2 regions of the Gracilibacillus salinarum genome follow, and region 1 is predicted to be linked to the other one. Evidence: a T-box and tRNA genes for the amino acid it is inferred to sense, from the RefSeq annotation. Region 1 holds a T-box; the other holds one or more tRNA genes.
What was found. The T-box of region 1 lies ahead of tyrS (tyrosine--tRNA ligase). A T-box ahead of a tRNA ligase gene usually reads a tRNA of that ligase, here a tRNA-Tyr.

Region 1 (9,042 bases):
GTTATTGAAAAATCATGGTCTGCCAAAACTTTTAGAACAAAAGGAATATCATGACTTTCCTTTTGTTACAGTGTCACCCCAATGCCCTGAGGATTCTTACTGGACAGAGCATTTAACAGATTTGAAGTTGTTCTTAGATTACCTTATAGATGAATATGAGATTGATGTGAACAGCATCTGCTTAACCGGCATGAGTATGGGTGGGATCGGAGCTTGGAATTTGGCTCTGCAATACCCTGACTTTTTTCACGCTTTGGCACCTGTTTGTGGTTCGATCACCCTTCCCACTCACCGAAAAAAGGCATTTCATGAACTTTATACAAAACAACAGGTATTGGAAGCAATCACAAGGATTAAGCATTTGCCTATTTGGGCATTTCACGGCGCACTGGATGAAGTGGTTCCAATTGATGAAACAAAACAGATTGTAGCACATCTTCAAGAGCTCGGAGCGCATGTTCAACTCACCGTTTATCCCGACATTGGGCATGACTCCTGGGTTCCGGCATATGAAACGGAAGAACTCTACTGGTGGCTGTATAATGCATAGACCAAAAATGTGTACGAATACATGTATTGAAATGGAGGCTAACCATGCGTGTTTTATTGTTAGATTTGGATTCTACGAGAGCTGATCATTTAGGATGCTACGGGTATCATCGTGATACAACTCCTAATATCGATCGAATTGCAAAAGAAGGTGTACGCTTTACAAATTATTACACAACAGATGCGCCTTGTGCACCATCTCGAAATGCACTTATGACTGGTCGTTTCGGTATACACACCGGCAATATCGGTCATGGTGGCACTGCCGGTGATATGAGAACGGAAGGAATAGAGCGAGAGTTTCACGATCGATTAAAATCTGATAGTTTCCCTGCTATTTTCAGGCGCAACGGTATGAAAACAGCACTTATCAGTCCTTTTGCAGAAAGACATTCATCCTGGCAATTTTATGCCGGCTTTACGGAAATGTATAATACCGGCAAAACCGGGGACGAGTCAGCTGAAGAAGTCACTCCTACTGTGTTAGATTGGCTCGAACGTAATGGTGATAAGGACGATTGGTTTTTGTATGTGAATTACTGGGACCCTCATACCCCATACCGTGCGCCGAAAGATTACGGTAATCCCTTTGAAAATGAGCCACTTCCAGCTTGGCTAACAGAGGATGTGTTAAAGGAGCATTTACAAAGTATTGGACCACATTCTGCTAGAGAGATAAATATGTATGATAACTTTGAAAATCCATCCTTCCCTCGTCATCCTGGTGAGATAACTGATATGGCAGGTCTAAGACGAGTAATCGATGGATATGATACTGGTTTACACTATATGGATGAGCATATTGGAGAGATTTTCAAGCAAATGGATAATGCAAATATTCTGGAAGATACAGTGGTCATCATAACCGCGGATCATGGAGAGAACCTCGGCGAACTCGGTATTTATGCGGAACATGGTACAGCTGATCAAATGACTTGTCGATTACCAATGATTATTCGTTGGCCAGGTTTACAAGCAAATCATGTTGACAATGGGCTTCATTATCATCTTGACCTGTTACCTACCATTGCAGATCTATTGGAACAGGAACACCGACCAACTTGGGATGGACAAAGCTATGCTTCTATACTGAGAAATGGAAAATCTGCAGATCGAACGTTTCTAGTATTCTCTCAAAATGCCCATGTCTGTCAGCGAGCGGTGCGCTTCGACAAATGGCTCTATATTCGCACGTACCACGATGGCTTTCACTTATTTGATAAGGAGATGCTGTTTGATATCGTTAATGATCCACACGAACAACACAACTTATCTGAAAAGCGCCGAGATTTATGTAAGGAAGCGGTCTACATTTTGAATCAATGGCATGACGACATGATGTTTTCAATGAATTACGATACAGATCCAATGTGGACAGTAATAAAAGAAGGAGGCCCCTATCACGCTAAAACCGAAGACTTAATCCGATATCTTAGCCATTTAAGGAGAACCGGAAGATCTGATGGAGCTGAACAGTTGGAACAAAAGTATCAAAAGGACCTTGCTTCAAAAGGTTTCCTGTTTCGTAACAGCTAAATCAAGAAATAATAAGGGTATTCTCATTGCGGGAATGCCTTTTTCCAGTTAGTCTATAATGACACAGTAGAAGGAGGTGCAGGAATGTATACCTTTATATTATTCTTGTTTATTTTAATCATAGGTTACTTATTAAGCTTTTTAGGAGTCAGCTCCTATCTCCCATTTATTACAGTTAGTTTATTGCTGGCATTAATGATTAGAGCCGTCTATTTATTACACCAACTACATAAACAATTTGTGTATGAAAATAAATCAATCAGCAGCCGGTTATTGGAGAAAAGGTTAAATGACAGGCATGATTCATAATGACGCACTTTTACTCAATCCCACATTAGAAAACCAAACATAACTCGCCGGTCCTAATTGTTGTAAATAATTTACAACTTCCTATAATATGGATTATGTAAACTAGAGTGTATATCAATGTGGTAATTTTGATATACACTATGTGCTTAGCAAAGCTCCGGAAATAGGCTCCGCGTCCTGTGGGCACGGCCTCAGCTAATTTATGAAAGAAAATTCTTTTCTTTCATAAATGGATCTTCAGCTCGCGCTGATTCCACGGGAGTCTCCGCCTATTTCCTACGCTTTAGGGAAGTGCTACAACGTATGGAACAGCTAAAAGCAGTGGTTCTAGGCATTATGTTATTATTCACTCAATTCCTGTTATATATAGTGATGAGTGATCAATATGCTATCTCTTACAAACATTGTGGAGTACCAATCCTAGCGTAGGCCAACCACGTAGACTCCCGCGGGATTGTGCAGGTGCTGAAGATCCACAACGTCTGCACCTGCGTCTTCTAGTAATGCTTCGAAGTAGGCTTCCTCGGTGCAAGGCAGCAAAGAAGTAACTCAAGTAGTAGCCTAGCTTCAGCCGTGCCCCGCAGGACGCGGAGTGGTTGGACGAAGCGGTATTCTAGCACATTAAATAGCTCAATATGGATGCTTGGCTAGCGATGGCTAGTTTACATAATCCCTATTATAAGAACTCTACTTCATGTCTGAAATGATTTACTGCTGTTACTCCACTTTTATACTTGCCTAGAACATATAAAAACCGCAAGGACTCTCGTGTTGTCCTTGCGGTTAATTGAAATCATTCTTATTTTATTTTTGCTTGTTCTCATCCTGTGCTCCCCACCAGGAAATATTTTTCAATCCCTCTACATTCTTATAGTGGAACACTGGGTCTTTGCCTTGTTTTTTCTGTTGTGTGTAATCACGTAATACATCGAAGGCGACTTTACTCAATAACAGAATGGCAATCAAGTTAACCACTGCCATCATAGCCATGAATAAGTCTGCCATATTCCATACCAACTGAATCGAAGCGAGTGATCCAAACATAACCATTGCCAGAACTACGACACGGTAAACATTCAGCCATATTCCCTTCGGATTCATAAAGCTCACATTTGTTTCACCATAATAATAGTTCCCGATCACGGAACTGAATGCAAAGAAGAAAATGACAAACGCCAGGAAGATGGATGCCCATTCCCCTACTTGCGCACTGAGAGCAACTTGTGTTAACTGGATACCATCAGCTGACGATTGACCAACATTATCGTACAAAATAATAATAAACGCAGTTAAACTACAAATGACAATCGTATCAAAAAATACAGCCAAAGATTGGACTAAACCTTGCTTAACCGGGTGATTGACACCTGCTGTAGCCGCTGCGTTAGGCGCACTACCCATACCTGCTTCATTGGAGAATAATCCTCGACGAATACCATACATCATTGCGGCACCCGCTCCTCCACCAAACACTTCTTCTATTCCGAAAGCGTTTTTGATGATGAGCATAAAAACCTCTGGTAATGCCGTAATATTGGAGAATACGACGTAAAAACCAACGGCCATATAAATAACAGCCATAATTGGCACAATTACACCTGAAACAGTTGCAATACGTTTAATTCCACCGAAGATAATAATCCCTGCTAAAATCACTAATACAATGCCTGTCCACACTTTATCGATGTTAAATGCTTCTTCTACAGCGGCAGAAATTGTGTTGGCCTGCACTGCATTAAATATAAATCCGAATGTAAAGGTGATTAGAATGGAAAAAAGAATACCCATCCATTTTTGCCCCAAGGCTTTCTCCATATAATAAGCTGGTCCGCCTCGGAAACCATCTTTGTCCGGCACCTTATATACCTGTGCAAGCGTGCTTTCAATAAAAGCTGTCGCCATACCGACTAATGCAATTACCCACATCCAAAAGACAGCGCCCGGACCACCAAGCGCAACCGCTAATGCGACACCTGCCAGGTTACCGGTTCCAACTCTTGATGCAATCGAAATACTAAATGCCTGGAATGCATTGGTACCTTTTTTACCACTTTGCTCGACTGCTTCTTCTGAAAGAACACGAAACATGTCTCCAAATAATCGGAATTGAACAAATTTAGATCGTAACGTAAAAAATAATCCTGCTCCAATTAATAAATAAATCAGAACGTAATCCCATAAAACCAAATTTCCCCATTCTACAATTTTGGAGGCAATTTGTTCAATAGTACTCATGTTGATAAACCCCTTTCTTCGTTTTGCAAAACATATACCCCAAAAGACTCAATATATTACATTTTTCATAAAAAAACAAGTAAATCCCTTATCCATTTCTGGATAAGGGATATGTAGCTACTTCGACACAGCTGATTCTTCCACCATTCGATTCGCCACTGCTTCTGTAAATTCAATGGTTGTTTTAGGAATGAATGTTTTCAGGACACCATTTACCATTGGCCCAAGAATACCGTTAGCTGTGATTGTTAAACTGCCTGTCACATCTGTATGTTCTGCGTCTTCGGCAGTTGCTTTAAAACAACCTTCACCGACAATATTTTTACTTTTATCCTGTAATGAAAAGCTGACACAGTTTGGCTTTTCCCATTTATTAATATTAATATAGAGCGTAATGGTTTTGTGAATTTTTGCTACCTCACCTTTGAATTTCCAGACAGAGCGATAATCATCTTCCACACGATGCTCGATATAACCCGGCACTAAATCGGCCCATTTTTCAAAATCACTGACAAAATCCCACACTTTTCCGATCGGTAAGTCTAGCTGTACAAAATGTGTTCCACTCGGCATAAAATAAATCCCTCCTCATCATTTCATATGATCAAAGAACAAAAATCATGCCTATTACCTTAATAGCAGTAGCAGGTTTTGCAACTGTGCGATAAGGGGGAATCCTTACATGATTTGTCGTGCAGACATCCTCCTACGAATAATATACAACCCTATAATATGGATTATGTAAACAAAGGCTGTATTACAAAATGGTCATTTTGATATCGTTTATCTGCTTAGCAAAGCTCTGGAAATAGGCTCCGCGTCCTGTGGGCACGGGAGTCTCCGCCTATTTCCTACGCTTACGGGAAGTGCTACAACGTATGGAACAGCAAATAGCAGTGGTACTTGTTTTTTTTCAATAGCTATTATATAGGCATGAAATCAATATGCTAGCTCTGACAAAAATTGTAGAGTATCAATTCTAGCGTAGGCCAACCACGGAGACTCCCGCGGAACAGGCAGGCGCTGAAGATCCACAACGTCTGCACCTGTATCTACTCGTAATGCTTCGAAGTAGGGTTCCTCTGTGCAAGGCAGCAGAGAAGTGATTCGTGTAGCAGCCTAGCTTCAGCCGTACCCCGCAGAACGTGAAGTGGTTGGTAGAAGGTATCATACTACACATAATATTTCAAAATCACCACTAAGCCGCTAACATAATCCATATTATAAGAATCTATCTTCTTGTTCAGCATTGATTACTCCATGTCAGCACTTTTCTTTCTTATTCGTCAAAAAAGGTTCTGATCTTTGGAGATCAGAACCTTTTTAAATTACTCTAAAAGCGAATTAAGAAATATTTCTTTTTACCTCGTCTGATAATCGTAAATTTATCTTCAATACGATCTTGCTCTGTTAATTGGTGCGTCAATTCCTGATTACGGATACCATTGATGTAGATCGCTCCATTGTTTATATCTTCACGAGCCTGACGCTTGGATGAAGATATACCTGCTTCTACTAAGAGCTCGATTAGAGCAATCTCTTTATTTTCAATCGCAACGGATGGCACATCTTTAAAGCCTTGTTCAATTTCAGCTGCATTTAAACTGCTTAGTTCTCCACTGAATAGTGCTTCTGTAATTTTTTGTGCTTGCTTCAAGGCATCTTCACCGTGAATCAATTTAGTCATTTCTTCTGCTAAACGTTTATGCGGAATACGCTTTTCAGGTGCATTTGCTAATTCTTTCTCTAATGCTTCTATCTCGTCAAAGTCAATAAATGTGAAGTATTTGATAAATCGAAGAACGTCACGATCATCGGTATTAATCCAAAACTGGTAGAATTCGTACGGTGTTGTTTTCTCAGGATCTAGCCAAACTGCTCCACCTGCTGTCTTACCAAATTTCGTCCCATCACTTTTCGTAATTAACGGCACTGTCAGTCCGTATACTTCCGCCTCTTCCTCACTTTGCTCAAATCGTTTACGACGAATTAATTCCATTCCCGCAGTAATATTACCCCATTGATCACTGCCACCAAGTTGTAATGTACAATTTTCTTTTTCGTATAAATTCAAGAAGTCAATCGATTGCAGCATCATGTAACTGAACTCTGTAAAAGAAATACCGTTCTCCAAACGGGACTCAACGGAATCTTTTGCCAGCATGTAATTAATGCTGAAATGCTTCCCGATATCTCTCAAGAATTCAATGATCGTCATCGTCGACAGCCATTCATGATTATTACGGGCAACCGCACTGTTTTCACCCTGATCGAAATTCAATATGCCTGCTAGTTGGTCTTTGATTTTATCACTAAAGCCTTTCACCACTTCAGGACTGTTTAACGAACGTTCTGTTGAACGACCACTTGGATCACCGATAAGACCTGTACCTCCACCAATTAAAGCAATAGGTCTGTGACCTGCTTTTTGAAATCTTTTTAACATTAATACCGGTACTAGATGACCAATATGCAAGCTGTCAGCTGTCGGATCAAAGCCTGCGTACAGCGTTACAATATTATTCTCTAAATGCTTGCGCAATCCTTCGTCATCAGTTGTTTGCTGAATTAAATCCCGTTTAGCCAATTCGTCTAAAATATGCATGCTTTCCACTCCTTTTCTACACAATAAAAAAACTCCTCCCTAAATAAGGGACGAGTTAAATCGCGGTACCACCCTCGTTACAGCTCGATTAGAACTGTCACTCAAGGAATTAACGACATAGACCTGCCGTCTTCATTCAACATGAAGAAACTCCGGAACGTAATTCGCCAGACAGATTATTTACTGACTCGCACCAACCGTCAGCTCGCTGATAAAGGGAATCTTCTGCTACTTCAAACCATCATCATTTTTGTTATGTTTCATTGTTATTACATTAATAGCATAAACAATTGAAAAATGCAATATTTTTTCAACTTTTAAGTAAATTGGATTGACGGCTGTGCTATAATATATAGTGGAATATTTAGGGGGATATACGAATGAATGCAAAGAATGCAAAAGAATTTTTTCAAAAAACATGGCAGTCGTTTAAAGAATTATGGAATAAACAAGTAATTCAACGTACATCTAGAATCAGTTACCATATTATATGGAATATCATATTATTTTTTATCGCAATTGCGCTGGTTGGCGGCTTTTTTGTCGCGGGGCTTGGTGCAGGATATTTCGCTTCCCTGGTGGATGATGAAAAGATCCAAAGTGAGGAAGAAATGGCAAGCGCTATCTATAATTATGCAGAAACATCTGAATTATACTTTGCCAATGATGTGTTTCTGTCTGAAGTCAGTGCAGACCTGCTCCGTGATGAAACTACATTGGACCATGTAAGTACATACGTGCAAAATGCGGTAATCGCAACAGAAGATGAATATTTTAACACGCATAACGGCATCGTTCCAAAAGCAGTGTTACGGGCAGTTTTTCAGGAAGTGACAAATGCTTCCGTACAATCAGGTGGTAGTACCTTGACACAACAAATTATCAAAAATCAAATTCTTACAAATGAAGTATCCTTTGAACGTAAAGCTAAAGAAATGCTACTAGCGATGCGCTTGGAATTATTCTTTGAAAAGGATGAAATATTGGAAGCATATTTAAATATCGTACCATTTGGACGTAATGCTTCCGGTCAAAATATTGCAGGTATTCAGACTGCTGCAGATGGTATTTTTGGCGTTAATGCTGATGAATTAAACTTGCCGCAAGCTGCATTTATCGCTGGGTTACCTCAAAGTCCATCCTACTACACCCCCTTCATTAATGGTGGTGGTCTCAAAAATGAAGAAGGATTAGAACCAGGTCTAACTCGTATGAAATCCGTACTTAGCAGAATGTTAGAAGCAGGTTACATTAATCAGGATGAGTACCAGAAAGCATTGGAATATGACATTGTTGCAGATTTCAAACAGCCGGAAGAGTCACAGTCTGAGAAATACCCTTATTTAATGCAAGAGATCCAAAAGCGGGCAATTGATAAATTAGTATATGTACTCGCTGAGCAAGACGGCTATACAAAAGAAGAAATAGATACAAGTGAAACATTGAAAGAAGAATACGAGATAAAAGCATCGAGAGAAATCAGCAGCAACGGCTATAAAATTCATTCCACAATTGATAAGGATATCTATGATGCCTTTCAGAAGGTTGCAGCAGAATATAACAACTACGGACAGGATAAGCTGGCACGTAATGAGAAAACAAACAAGGCAATTATGGTAGAAGACCCGGAAACTGGAGAGATGGTACAGCTAGGTAAACAACCAGTTCAGGTTGGTAGTGTATTAATTGAAAACAGCACAGGTAAAATTATCAGTTTCGTTGGTGGTCGTGATTTTGATACTTCTCAAAAAAACCATGCCACAAGTGTTAACAGACAAAATGGTAGTACCATGAAACCGTTAGTGGCT
Region 2 (9,042 bases), 2.2 Mb from region 1:
AAAGAAATTTCAAAAAAAGACTTGCTGAGTAAAAAAGTATATGGTATATTATTTCTTGTCGTCATTGAGGCACGAACAAAAAAACAAACATTTAAAAAAGTTATTGACTTACTTTTTTATTCATGTTATATTAAGTTTCGTCGCAAAAAACGACATTGAAATTGATCTTTGAAAACTGAACAAAACAACCAGTATGAATTAATAAACAAGCTAGCTTATAGAAGCGAGCGCAAGTCAACTTTATTGAGAGTTTGATCTTGGCTCAGGACGAACGCTGGCGGCGTGCCTAATACATGCAAGTCGAGCGCGGGAAGCTAACTGAATCCTTCGGGAGGACGTTAGTGGAACGAGCGGCGGACGGGTGAGTAACACGTGGGCAACCTGCCTGTAAGACTGGGATAACCCCGGGAAACCGGGGCTAATACCGGATAACACATTGCTTCGCATGAAGGAATGTTGAAAGATGGCCTTTGGCTATCACTTACAGATGGGCCCGCGGCGCATTAGCTAGTTGGTGAGGTAACGGCTCACCAAGGCAACGATGCGTAGCCGACCTGAGAGGGTGATCGGCCACACTGGGACTGAGACACGGCCCAGACTCCTACGGGAGGCAGCAGTAGGGAATCTTCCGCAATGGACGAAAGTCTGACGGAGCAACGCCGCGTGAACGAAGAAGGTTTTCGGATCGTAAAGTTCTGTTGTTAGGGAAGAACAAGTGCCGTTCAAATAGGGCGGCACCTTGACGGTACCTATCGAGGAAGCCCCGGCTAACTACGTGCCAGCAGCCGCGGTAATACGTAGGGGGCAAGCGTTGTCCGGAATTATTGGGCGTAAAGCGCGCGTAGGCGGTTTCTTAAGTCTGATGTGAAATCTTGCGGCTCAACCGCAAGCGGTCATTGGAAACTGGGGAACTTGAGTGCAGAAGAGGAGAGTGGAATTCCACGTGTAGCGGTGAAATGCGTAGATATGTGGAGGAACACCAGTGGCGAAGGCGACTCTCTGGTCTGTAACTGACGCTGAGGTGCGAAAGCGTGGGGAGCGAACAGGATTAGATACCCTGGTAGTCCACGCCGTAAACGATGAGTGCTAGGTGTTAGGGGGTTTCCGCCCCTTAGTGCTGCAGTTAACGCATTAAGCACTCCGCCTGGGGAGTACGGCCGCAAGGCTGAAACTCAAAAGAATTGACGGGGGCCCGCACAAGCGGTGGAGCATGTGGTTTAATTCGAAGCAACGCGAAGAACCTTACCAGGTCTTGACATCTTCGGATGTCCCTAGAGATAGGGAGTTCCCTTCGGGGACCGAATGACAGGTGGTGCATGGTTGTCGTCAGCTCGTGTCGTGAGATGTTGGGTTAAGTCCCGCAACGAGCGCAACCCTTGATCTTAGTTGCCAGCATTAAGTTGGGCACTCTAAGGTGACTGCCGGTGACAAACCGGAGGAAGGTGGGGATGACGTCAAATCATCATGCCCCTTATGACCTGGGCTACACACGTGCTACAATGGATGGTACAGAGGGCAGCGAAACCGCGAGGTCAAGCAAATCCCATAAAACCATTCTCAGTTCGGATTGCAGGCTGCAACTCGCCTGCATGAAGCCGGAATCGCTAGTAATCGTGGATCAGCATGCCACGGTGAATACGTTCCCGGGCCTTGTACACACCGCCCGTCACACCACGAGAGTTGGCAACACCCGAAGTCGGTGGGGTAACCTTTGGAGCCAGCCGCCGAAGGTGGGGCCAATGATTGGGGTGAAGTCGTAACAAGGTAGCCGTATCGGAAGGTGCGGCTGGATCACCTCCTTTCTAAGGATTAATAGAAAGGCGAAAGCACCCGTTTAGCGACGTACAAACTGGACTGAACCGAAGGAGATAAAGGAAACACAACGAACATTTGTGAGTTGATGTTGACTTATCGTACGGAGGTAAAGGAAGTTTGCTAGGCGCTGGGTGCTGCAGCTGGACATATTACGGAACACCTTTTACAAGGTGACAAAATCATACTTGGTTGTTTGGTTCAGTTTTGAGAGATCAATCTGCCTCTCAATATCATACACTCATTAGAATGGGCCTGTAGCTCAGCTGGTTAGAGCGCACGCCTGATAAGCGTGAGGTCGGTGGTTCGAGTCCACTCAGGCCCACCATTCTAAAATTGGGGCCTTAGCTCAGCTGGGAGAGCGCCTGCTTTGCACGCAGGAGGTCAGCGGTTCGATCCCGCTAGGCTCCACCATTTTAAATTAATGTACCTTGAAAACTAGATAAGAATAATCAGGACGTGGAAGCAACTGCTGGTCAGCTGTGGAAACGAAACTGATGACAAGACATCAAACAATAACCAACGACTTTTTCATTGAAATGAAGTAATAATAGTTAAGTGAAGAAGGGCGCACGGTGGATGCCTTGGCACTAGGAGCCGATGAAGGACGGGACAAACACCGATATGTCTCGGGGAGCCGTACGTAGGCGTTGATCCGAGAATTTCCGAATGGGGAAACCCTCTGCTCGTCATGGAGTAGAACATTTATCTGAATCCATAGGATAAATGAGGCAGACCCGGGGAACTGAAACATCTCAGTACCCGGAGGAAGAGAAAGCAAACGCGATTTCCCGAGTAGCGGCGAGCGAAACGGAATTAGCCCAAACCAAAAAGCTTGCTTTTTGGGGTTGTAGGACACTCCTTTGGAGTTACAAAGAAATACATTAGACGAAGTGGTCTGGAAAGGCCCATCACAGAAGGTAACAATCCTGTAGTCGAAAATGTATTTCCTCCGGAGTGGATCCTGAGTACGGCGGAACACGTGAAATTCCGTCGGAATCCGGGAGGACCATCTCCCAAGGCTAAATACACCCTAGTGACCGATAGTGAACCAGTACCGTGAGGGAAAGGTGAAAAGCACCCCGGGAGGGGAGTGAAATAGTACCTGAAACCGTGTGCCTACAAGTAGTCGGAGCCCTTTTATGGGTGACGGCGTACCTTTTGTAGAATGGACCGGCGAGTTACGATCCCCTGCAAGGTTAAGTGGAAGACACGGAGCCGCAGCGAAAGCGAGTCTGAATAGGGCGTTTTAGTAGGTGGTCGTAGACCCGAAACCGTGTGATCTACCCATGTCCAGGGTGAAGGTCAGGTAACACTGACTGGAGGCCCGAACCCACGCACGTTGAAAAGTGCGGGGATGAGGTGTGGGTAGGGGTGAAATGCCAATCGAACACGGAGATAGCTGGTTCTCTCCGAAATAGCTTTAGGGCTAGCCTCAAGGCATGTATGTTGGAGGTAGAGCACTGATTGGACTAGGGGCCCTTACCGGGTTACCGAATTCAGTCAAACTCCGAATGCCAATCATATTACCTTGGGAGTCAGACTATGGGTGATAAGGTTCATAGTCGAAAGGGAAACAGCCCAGACCGTCAGCTAAGGTCCCAAAGTATACGTTAAGTGGAAAAGGATGTGGCGTTGCACAGACAACCAGGATGTTGGCTTAGAAGCAGCCATCATTTAAAGAGTGCGTAATAGCTCACTGGTCGAGTGACGCTGCGCCGAAAATATACCGGGGCTAAACGTATCACCGAAGCTACGGATTGATCTGCGATCAATGGTAGGAGAGCGTTCTAAGTGCAGTGAAGTCAGACCGTGAGGACTGGTGGAGCGCTTAGAAGTGAGAATGCCGGTATGAGTAGCGAAAAAGAAGTGAGAATCTTCTTCACCGAATGCCTAAGGTTTCCTGAGGAAGGCTCGTCCGCTCAGGGTTAGTCGGGGCCTAAGCCGAGGCCGAAAGGCGTAGGCGATGGACAACAGGTTGATATTCCTGTACCACCCAATTCCGTTTTGAGTGATGGGGGGACGCAGAAGGATAAGGAATGCGCACCATTGGATGTGTGCGTTGAAGCAGTAAGTGAGTCAGATAGGCAAATCCGTCTGGCAATCACAAGCTGTGATCAGGAGGGAAATATAGTACCGAAGTTCCGGATTTCACGCTGCCAAGAAAAGCCTCTAGCAAGGAAAAGGGTGCCCGTACCGCAAACCGACACAGGTAGGCGAGGAGAGAATCCTAAGGTGATCGGGAGAACTCTCGTTAAGGAACTCGGCAAAATGACCCCGTAACTTCGGGAGAAGGGGTGCTTCTTTTGCGAGAAGCCGCAGTGAAAAGGCCCAAGCGACTGTTTAGCAAAAACACAGGTCTCTGCGAAGCCGTAAGGCGAAGTATAGGGGCTGACACCTGCCCGGTGCTGGAAGGTTAAGGGGATGCGTTAGCATTAGCGAAGCGTTGAACCGAAGCCCCAGTAAACGGCGGCCGTAACTATAACGGTCCTAAGGTAGCGAAATTCCTTGTCGGGTAAGTTCCGACCCGCACGAAAGGTGCAACGACTTGGGCACTGTCTCAACGAGAGACCCGGTGAAATTATACTATGCGTGAAGATGCGCATTACCCGCGACAGGACGGAAAGACCCCGTGGAGCTTTACTGTAGCCTGATATTGAATGTTGGTACAGCTTGTACAGGATAGGTGGGAGCCTGAGAAACGTGAGCGCTAGCTTACGTGGAGGCGCCGGTGGGATACCACCCTGGCTGTATTGACCTTCTAACCCAGAACCGTGATCCGGTTCGGAGACAGTGTCAGGTGGGCAGTTTGACTGGGGCGGTCGCCTCCTAAAATGTAACGGAGGCGCCCAAAGGTTCCCTCAGAATGGTTGGAAATCATTCGCAGAGTGCAAAGGCAGAAGGGAGCTTGACTGCGAGACCTACAAGTCGAGCAGGGACGAAAGTCGGGCTTAGTGATCCGGCGGTACCGAATGGAAGGGCCGTCGCTCAACGGATAAAAGCTACCCCGGGGATAACAGGCTTATCTCCCCCAAGAGTCCACATCGACGGGGAGGTTTGGCACCTCGATGTCGGCTCATCGCATCCTGGGGCTGTAGTCGGTCCCAAGGGTTGGGCTGTTCGCCCATTAAAGCGGTACGCGAGCTGGGTTCAGAACGTCGTGAGACAGTTCGGTCCCTATCCGTCGTGGGCGTTGGAAGTTTGAGAGGAGCTGTCCTTAGTACGAGAGGACCGGGATGGACACACCGCTGGTGCACCAGTTGTTCTGCCAAGAGCATCGCTGGGTAGCTACGTGTGGAAGGGATAAGTGCTGAAAGCATCTAAGCATGAAGCCCCCCTCAAGATGAGACTTCCCATCACATAAGTGAGTAAGATCCCTCAGAGACGATGAGGTTGATAGGTTCGAGGTGGAAGCATGGTGACATGTGAAGCTGACGAATACTAATAGATCGAGGACTTATCTATATAACATGTTTCAATGGTGTTGTTGATGTCAATATCTTATCTAGTTTTCAGGGTGCAACCCTAAAATACAATAGTCTGGTAGCGATAGCGAAGAGGTCACACCTGTTCCCATGCCGAACACAGCAGTTAAGCTCTTCAGCGCCCATGGTAGTTGGGGCTCGCGCCCCTGCAAGAGTAGGACGTTGCCAGGCTATGTAATTTCACAGCTTTGAGAAGCAGCCAGATGAACAATATTCCACAGTAGCTCAGTGGTAGAGCAATCGGCTGTTAACCGATCGGTCGTAGGTTCGAATCCTACCTGTGGAGCCATATGCTTCCATAGCTCAGTTCGGTAGAGCACTTCCATGGTAAGGAAGGGGTCGCCGGTTCAAGTCCGGCTGGAAGCTCTGCTATTTTTATGACATATTATATTGTATTGGCCCGTTGGTCAAGTGGTTAAGACACCGCCCTTTCACGGCGGTATCACGGGTTCGAATCCCGTACGGGTCACCATAAATACCACTTAAATTTTGTTGAAAGAATGCGACGTCCTGTCGTAACACATGCAATTGTACATCTTAAACTTTGGAGGATTAGCTCAGCTGGGAGAGCACTTGCCTTACAAGCAAGGGGTCGCAGGTTCGAGCCCTGCATCCTCCACCATTAGCCGGTCTAGCTCAATTGGTAGAGCAACTGACTTGTAATCAGTAGGTTGGGGGTTCAAGTCCTCTGGCCGGCACCAGTCAAGTTCATATAGATACATGGAGGGATAGCGAAGTTGGCCAAACGCGGCGGACTGTAAATCCGCTCCCATCGGGTTCGTAGGTTCGAGTCCTACTCCCTCCACCATTGTATAAAAAATCACTAAGTGTATATACTATTTCTGTACACTTTTTCATTTTATTGGTGGGCTATAGCCAAGCGGTAAGGCAACGGTTTTTGGTACCGTCATGCGCTGGTTCGAATCCAGCTAGCCCAGCCATTTTATTTTGTGCTTTTTTTTGCACTTTGTACGATAAAAAGAAGTAAGAGCCATTAGCTCAGTTGGTAGAGCATCTGACTTTTAATCAGAGGGTCGGAGGTTCGAATCCTCCATGGCTCACCACTTTTGGGGCCTTAGCTCAGCTGGGAGAGCGCCTGCTTTGCACGCAGGAGGTCAGCGGTTCGATCCCGCTAGGCTCCACCATCTTAAAATTCACATAAGAAAACAGCCAATCGATTTTCAATAAGAAAATTGATTTTTTTGTATGTTTAAAAAGTAAAGTTACCATTTAGAAGCTGACTTACAATGAAGATTGAAATAATCGATTTTTCCCTATAATATGGATTATGTTAGCGTTGCAACCATTTTGATATATTGAATGTGCTGGGATACCGCTCCGGCCAACCACTCCGCGTCCTGCGGGGCACGGCTGAAGCTAGGCTACTACTAGAATTGCTTCTCTGCTGCCTTGCACCGAGGAAGCCTACTTCGAAGCGTTACTAGTAGACACAGGTGCAGACGTTGTGGATCTTCAGCGCCTGCCTGTCCCGCGGGAGTCTCCGTGGTTGGCCTACGCTAGGATATGGGCTCTACAACTTTTGTAAGAGATAGCATATTGATCACTGTATGCATAACAGGAATTGAATGATTAACATAATACCAAGAACCACTGCTTTTTGCTGTTACATAATTTGTAACACTTACCTCAAGTGTAGGAAATAGGCGGAGACTCCCGTGGAATCAGCGCGAGCTGAAGATCCACTTCGTCTGTGCCTGTGTCTGCAAGTATCGCTTCGAAGTGAGCTTCCTCGGCACAAGGCAGCAAGATGCTGTTCAAGTAGTAGCCTAGCTGAAGCCGTGCCCACAGGACGCGGAGCCTATTTCCGGAGTTTTGCTAAGCAGATAATATCTATCAAAAAGACCACATTGCAATACAGCGTTTGTTAGCATAATCCATATTAAAGTTAGTTGTATATAAATTATTTCAATTAGGACCTGGCAGGTTATGCTCGGAATTACCTATCTGAAACATCGCATGTATTGGTCTGGTAATACTTTTCGATAAAATAACCCTTATCCGCACAATAATCAATAACTAAACTAGTTTCTGTATCCAGATAACGTTTGGTGAAATGATCGATTTGAAAGGTGATTCCGTTTATCTCGATGATCGTATCCATTGGTCTTTTCTCATCAACTATCAGAGAATAAGTGAGAGATATTCCGCAACCTCCTGTTAATTCAGCATCAAGCCTAGGCAATTGGCCTTCTGGAATAGTTTCTGTCTGTAATGCTTTCTGAGCTAACTTAGTTAATGTAATATTCATCGTCTAACTCCTTCATAGCATCATAATGAACTATGACTCTACAGGTTCTCTGATTTTTTTATAACGTAATATAGGTTTTCTGGCAGCTTGTGTTTCATTTAACCTTCCGATAATCGTGGAATGTGGTGCATCTAACACAATAGATGGGTCTTCTGCAGCTTCCTTCGCAATTTGGATCATCACATCAGCAAAAGCATCCAGTGTTTCTTTTGATTCGGTTTCGGTTGGTTCGATCATCATGCACTCTTCTACGTTTAAAGGAAAGTAGATGGTAGGGGGATGATAACCAAAATCAAGTAATCGTTTGGCCATATCAAGTGTCCGTACGCCAAGCTTTTTCTGTTCTGAGCCAGACAGGACGAATTCATGTTTGCAAAATTGCTTGTATGGTGATACGAAATAAGGTGCAAGTCTTTTTTGAAGGTAGTTGGCATGGAGTACAGCAGACTCTGATACTTGGAGAAGGCCCTCTGCTCCCATTGTTCGAATATACGTGTATGCTCGGATAAGAATGCCAACGTTACCATAGTAACCTTTTACTCTACCGATAGAAGAAGGAGCTTCATTGTTTAGTACGTATTGTTGCTTCTTTCTCTCCACACGCGGTACAGGCATAAATGGGATTAACGCTTGTTTAACGCCAACGGGACCTGCACCAGGACCTCCGCCTCCGTGAGGTGTCGTAAAGGTTTTGTGGAGGTTAAAGTGAACGATATCAAATCCCATTTGTCCTGGAGTCGTTTTGCCGAGGATGGCATTGGCATTTGCCCCATCATAATAAAGTAAGCCTCCCGCTTCATGAACCACTTCCGCAATTTCAACTATCTCTTTTTCAAATAATCCAAGTGTATTTGGATTCGTTAGCATAAGGGCGGCTGTATCTTTACCGACATATTTTTTAAGTTCTGCTACATCGACTAGTCCCTGCTCATTAGAAGGAACAGTTATCGTTTCAAACCCTGCGACAGAAGCACTGGCAGGATTTGTACCATGTGCAGAATCGGGCACAAGTACTTTTGTTCTTTTTTCCCCTTTTTGTGCATGATATGCTTTGGCAATCATGAGTCCGGTCCATTCCCCTTGAGCACCTGCTGAAGGTTGAAGTGTGACAGCATCCATCCCCGCGATCGCTGCTAAGTCCTCCTGCAGTTCATATAATATTTGAAGTACTCCTTGTACCGTTTCTTCTGGCTGATAAGGATGAACACGGCTAAATCCTTCTAATCTAGCAACATCTTCATTGATCTTAGGATTATATTTCATGGTACAAGAACCAAGTGGGTAAAAACCATTATCAATTCCATGATTCTGATTTGAAAGTGCAGTATAATGACGGACAAGCTGTAACTCGGATACCTCAGGCAGTTCTGCGGGAGTATTCCGAATTAAATGGCTTGGAAATTTGTCTTCTACATGTACTTCATCCACATCACTTTCAGGCAGATCAATTCCTACTCTTCCGGGTTTGCTGATTTC

Region 2: it encodes a tRNA-Tyr, which carries the amino acid that the T-box ahead of tyrS (tyrosine--tRNA ligase) is inferred to sense. The anticodon was not compared.

Annotation. Positions count from the first base shown of each region.
Region 1 covers NZ_CP095071.1:1,065,181-1,074,222, forward strand. The annotation lists gene MUN87_RS05305 (carboxylesterase family protein) at 1-550, shown strand, start outside; gene MUN87_RS05310 (sulfatase family protein) at 595-2,085, shown strand; gene MUN87_RS05315 (hypothetical protein) at 2,170-2,394, shown strand; gene MUN87_RS05320 (alanine/glycine:cation symporter family protein) at 3,199-4,629, opposite strand; gene MUN87_RS05325 (SRPBCC family protein) at 4,747-5,202, opposite strand; gene tyrS (tyrosine--tRNA ligase) at 5,963-7,234, opposite strand; T-box leader at 7,278-7,488, opposite strand; gene MUN87_RS05335 (transglycosylase domain-containing protein) at 7,615-9,042, shown strand, end outside.
Region 2 covers NZ_CP095071.1:3,221,800-3,230,841, forward strand. The annotation lists rRNA gene MUN87_RS15085 (16S ribosomal RNA) at 240-1,802, shown strand; tRNA gene MUN87_RS15090 (tRNA-Ile) at 2,064-2,140, shown strand; tRNA gene MUN87_RS15095 (tRNA-Ala) at 2,151-2,226, shown strand; rRNA gene MUN87_RS15100 (23S ribosomal RNA) at 2,365-5,277, shown strand; rRNA gene rrf (5S ribosomal RNA) at 5,352-5,468, shown strand; tRNA gene MUN87_RS15110 (tRNA-Asn) at 5,512-5,586, shown strand; tRNA gene MUN87_RS15115 (tRNA-Thr) at 5,590-5,663, shown strand; tRNA gene MUN87_RS15120 (tRNA-Glu) at 5,695-5,769, shown strand; tRNA gene MUN87_RS15125 (tRNA-Val) at 5,844-5,919, shown strand; tRNA gene MUN87_RS15130 (tRNA-Thr) at 5,923-5,998, shown strand; tRNA gene MUN87_RS15135 (tRNA-Tyr) at 6,020-6,105, shown strand; tRNA gene MUN87_RS15140 (tRNA-Gln) at 6,164-6,238, shown strand; tRNA gene MUN87_RS15145 (tRNA-Lys) at 6,286-6,361, shown strand; tRNA gene MUN87_RS15150 (tRNA-Ala) at 6,367-6,442, shown strand; gene MUN87_RS15155 (iron-sulfur cluster biosynthesis family protein) at 7,255-7,566, opposite strand; gene gcvPB (aminomethyl-transferring glycine dehydrogenase subunit GcvPB) at 7,597-9,042, opposite strand, start outside.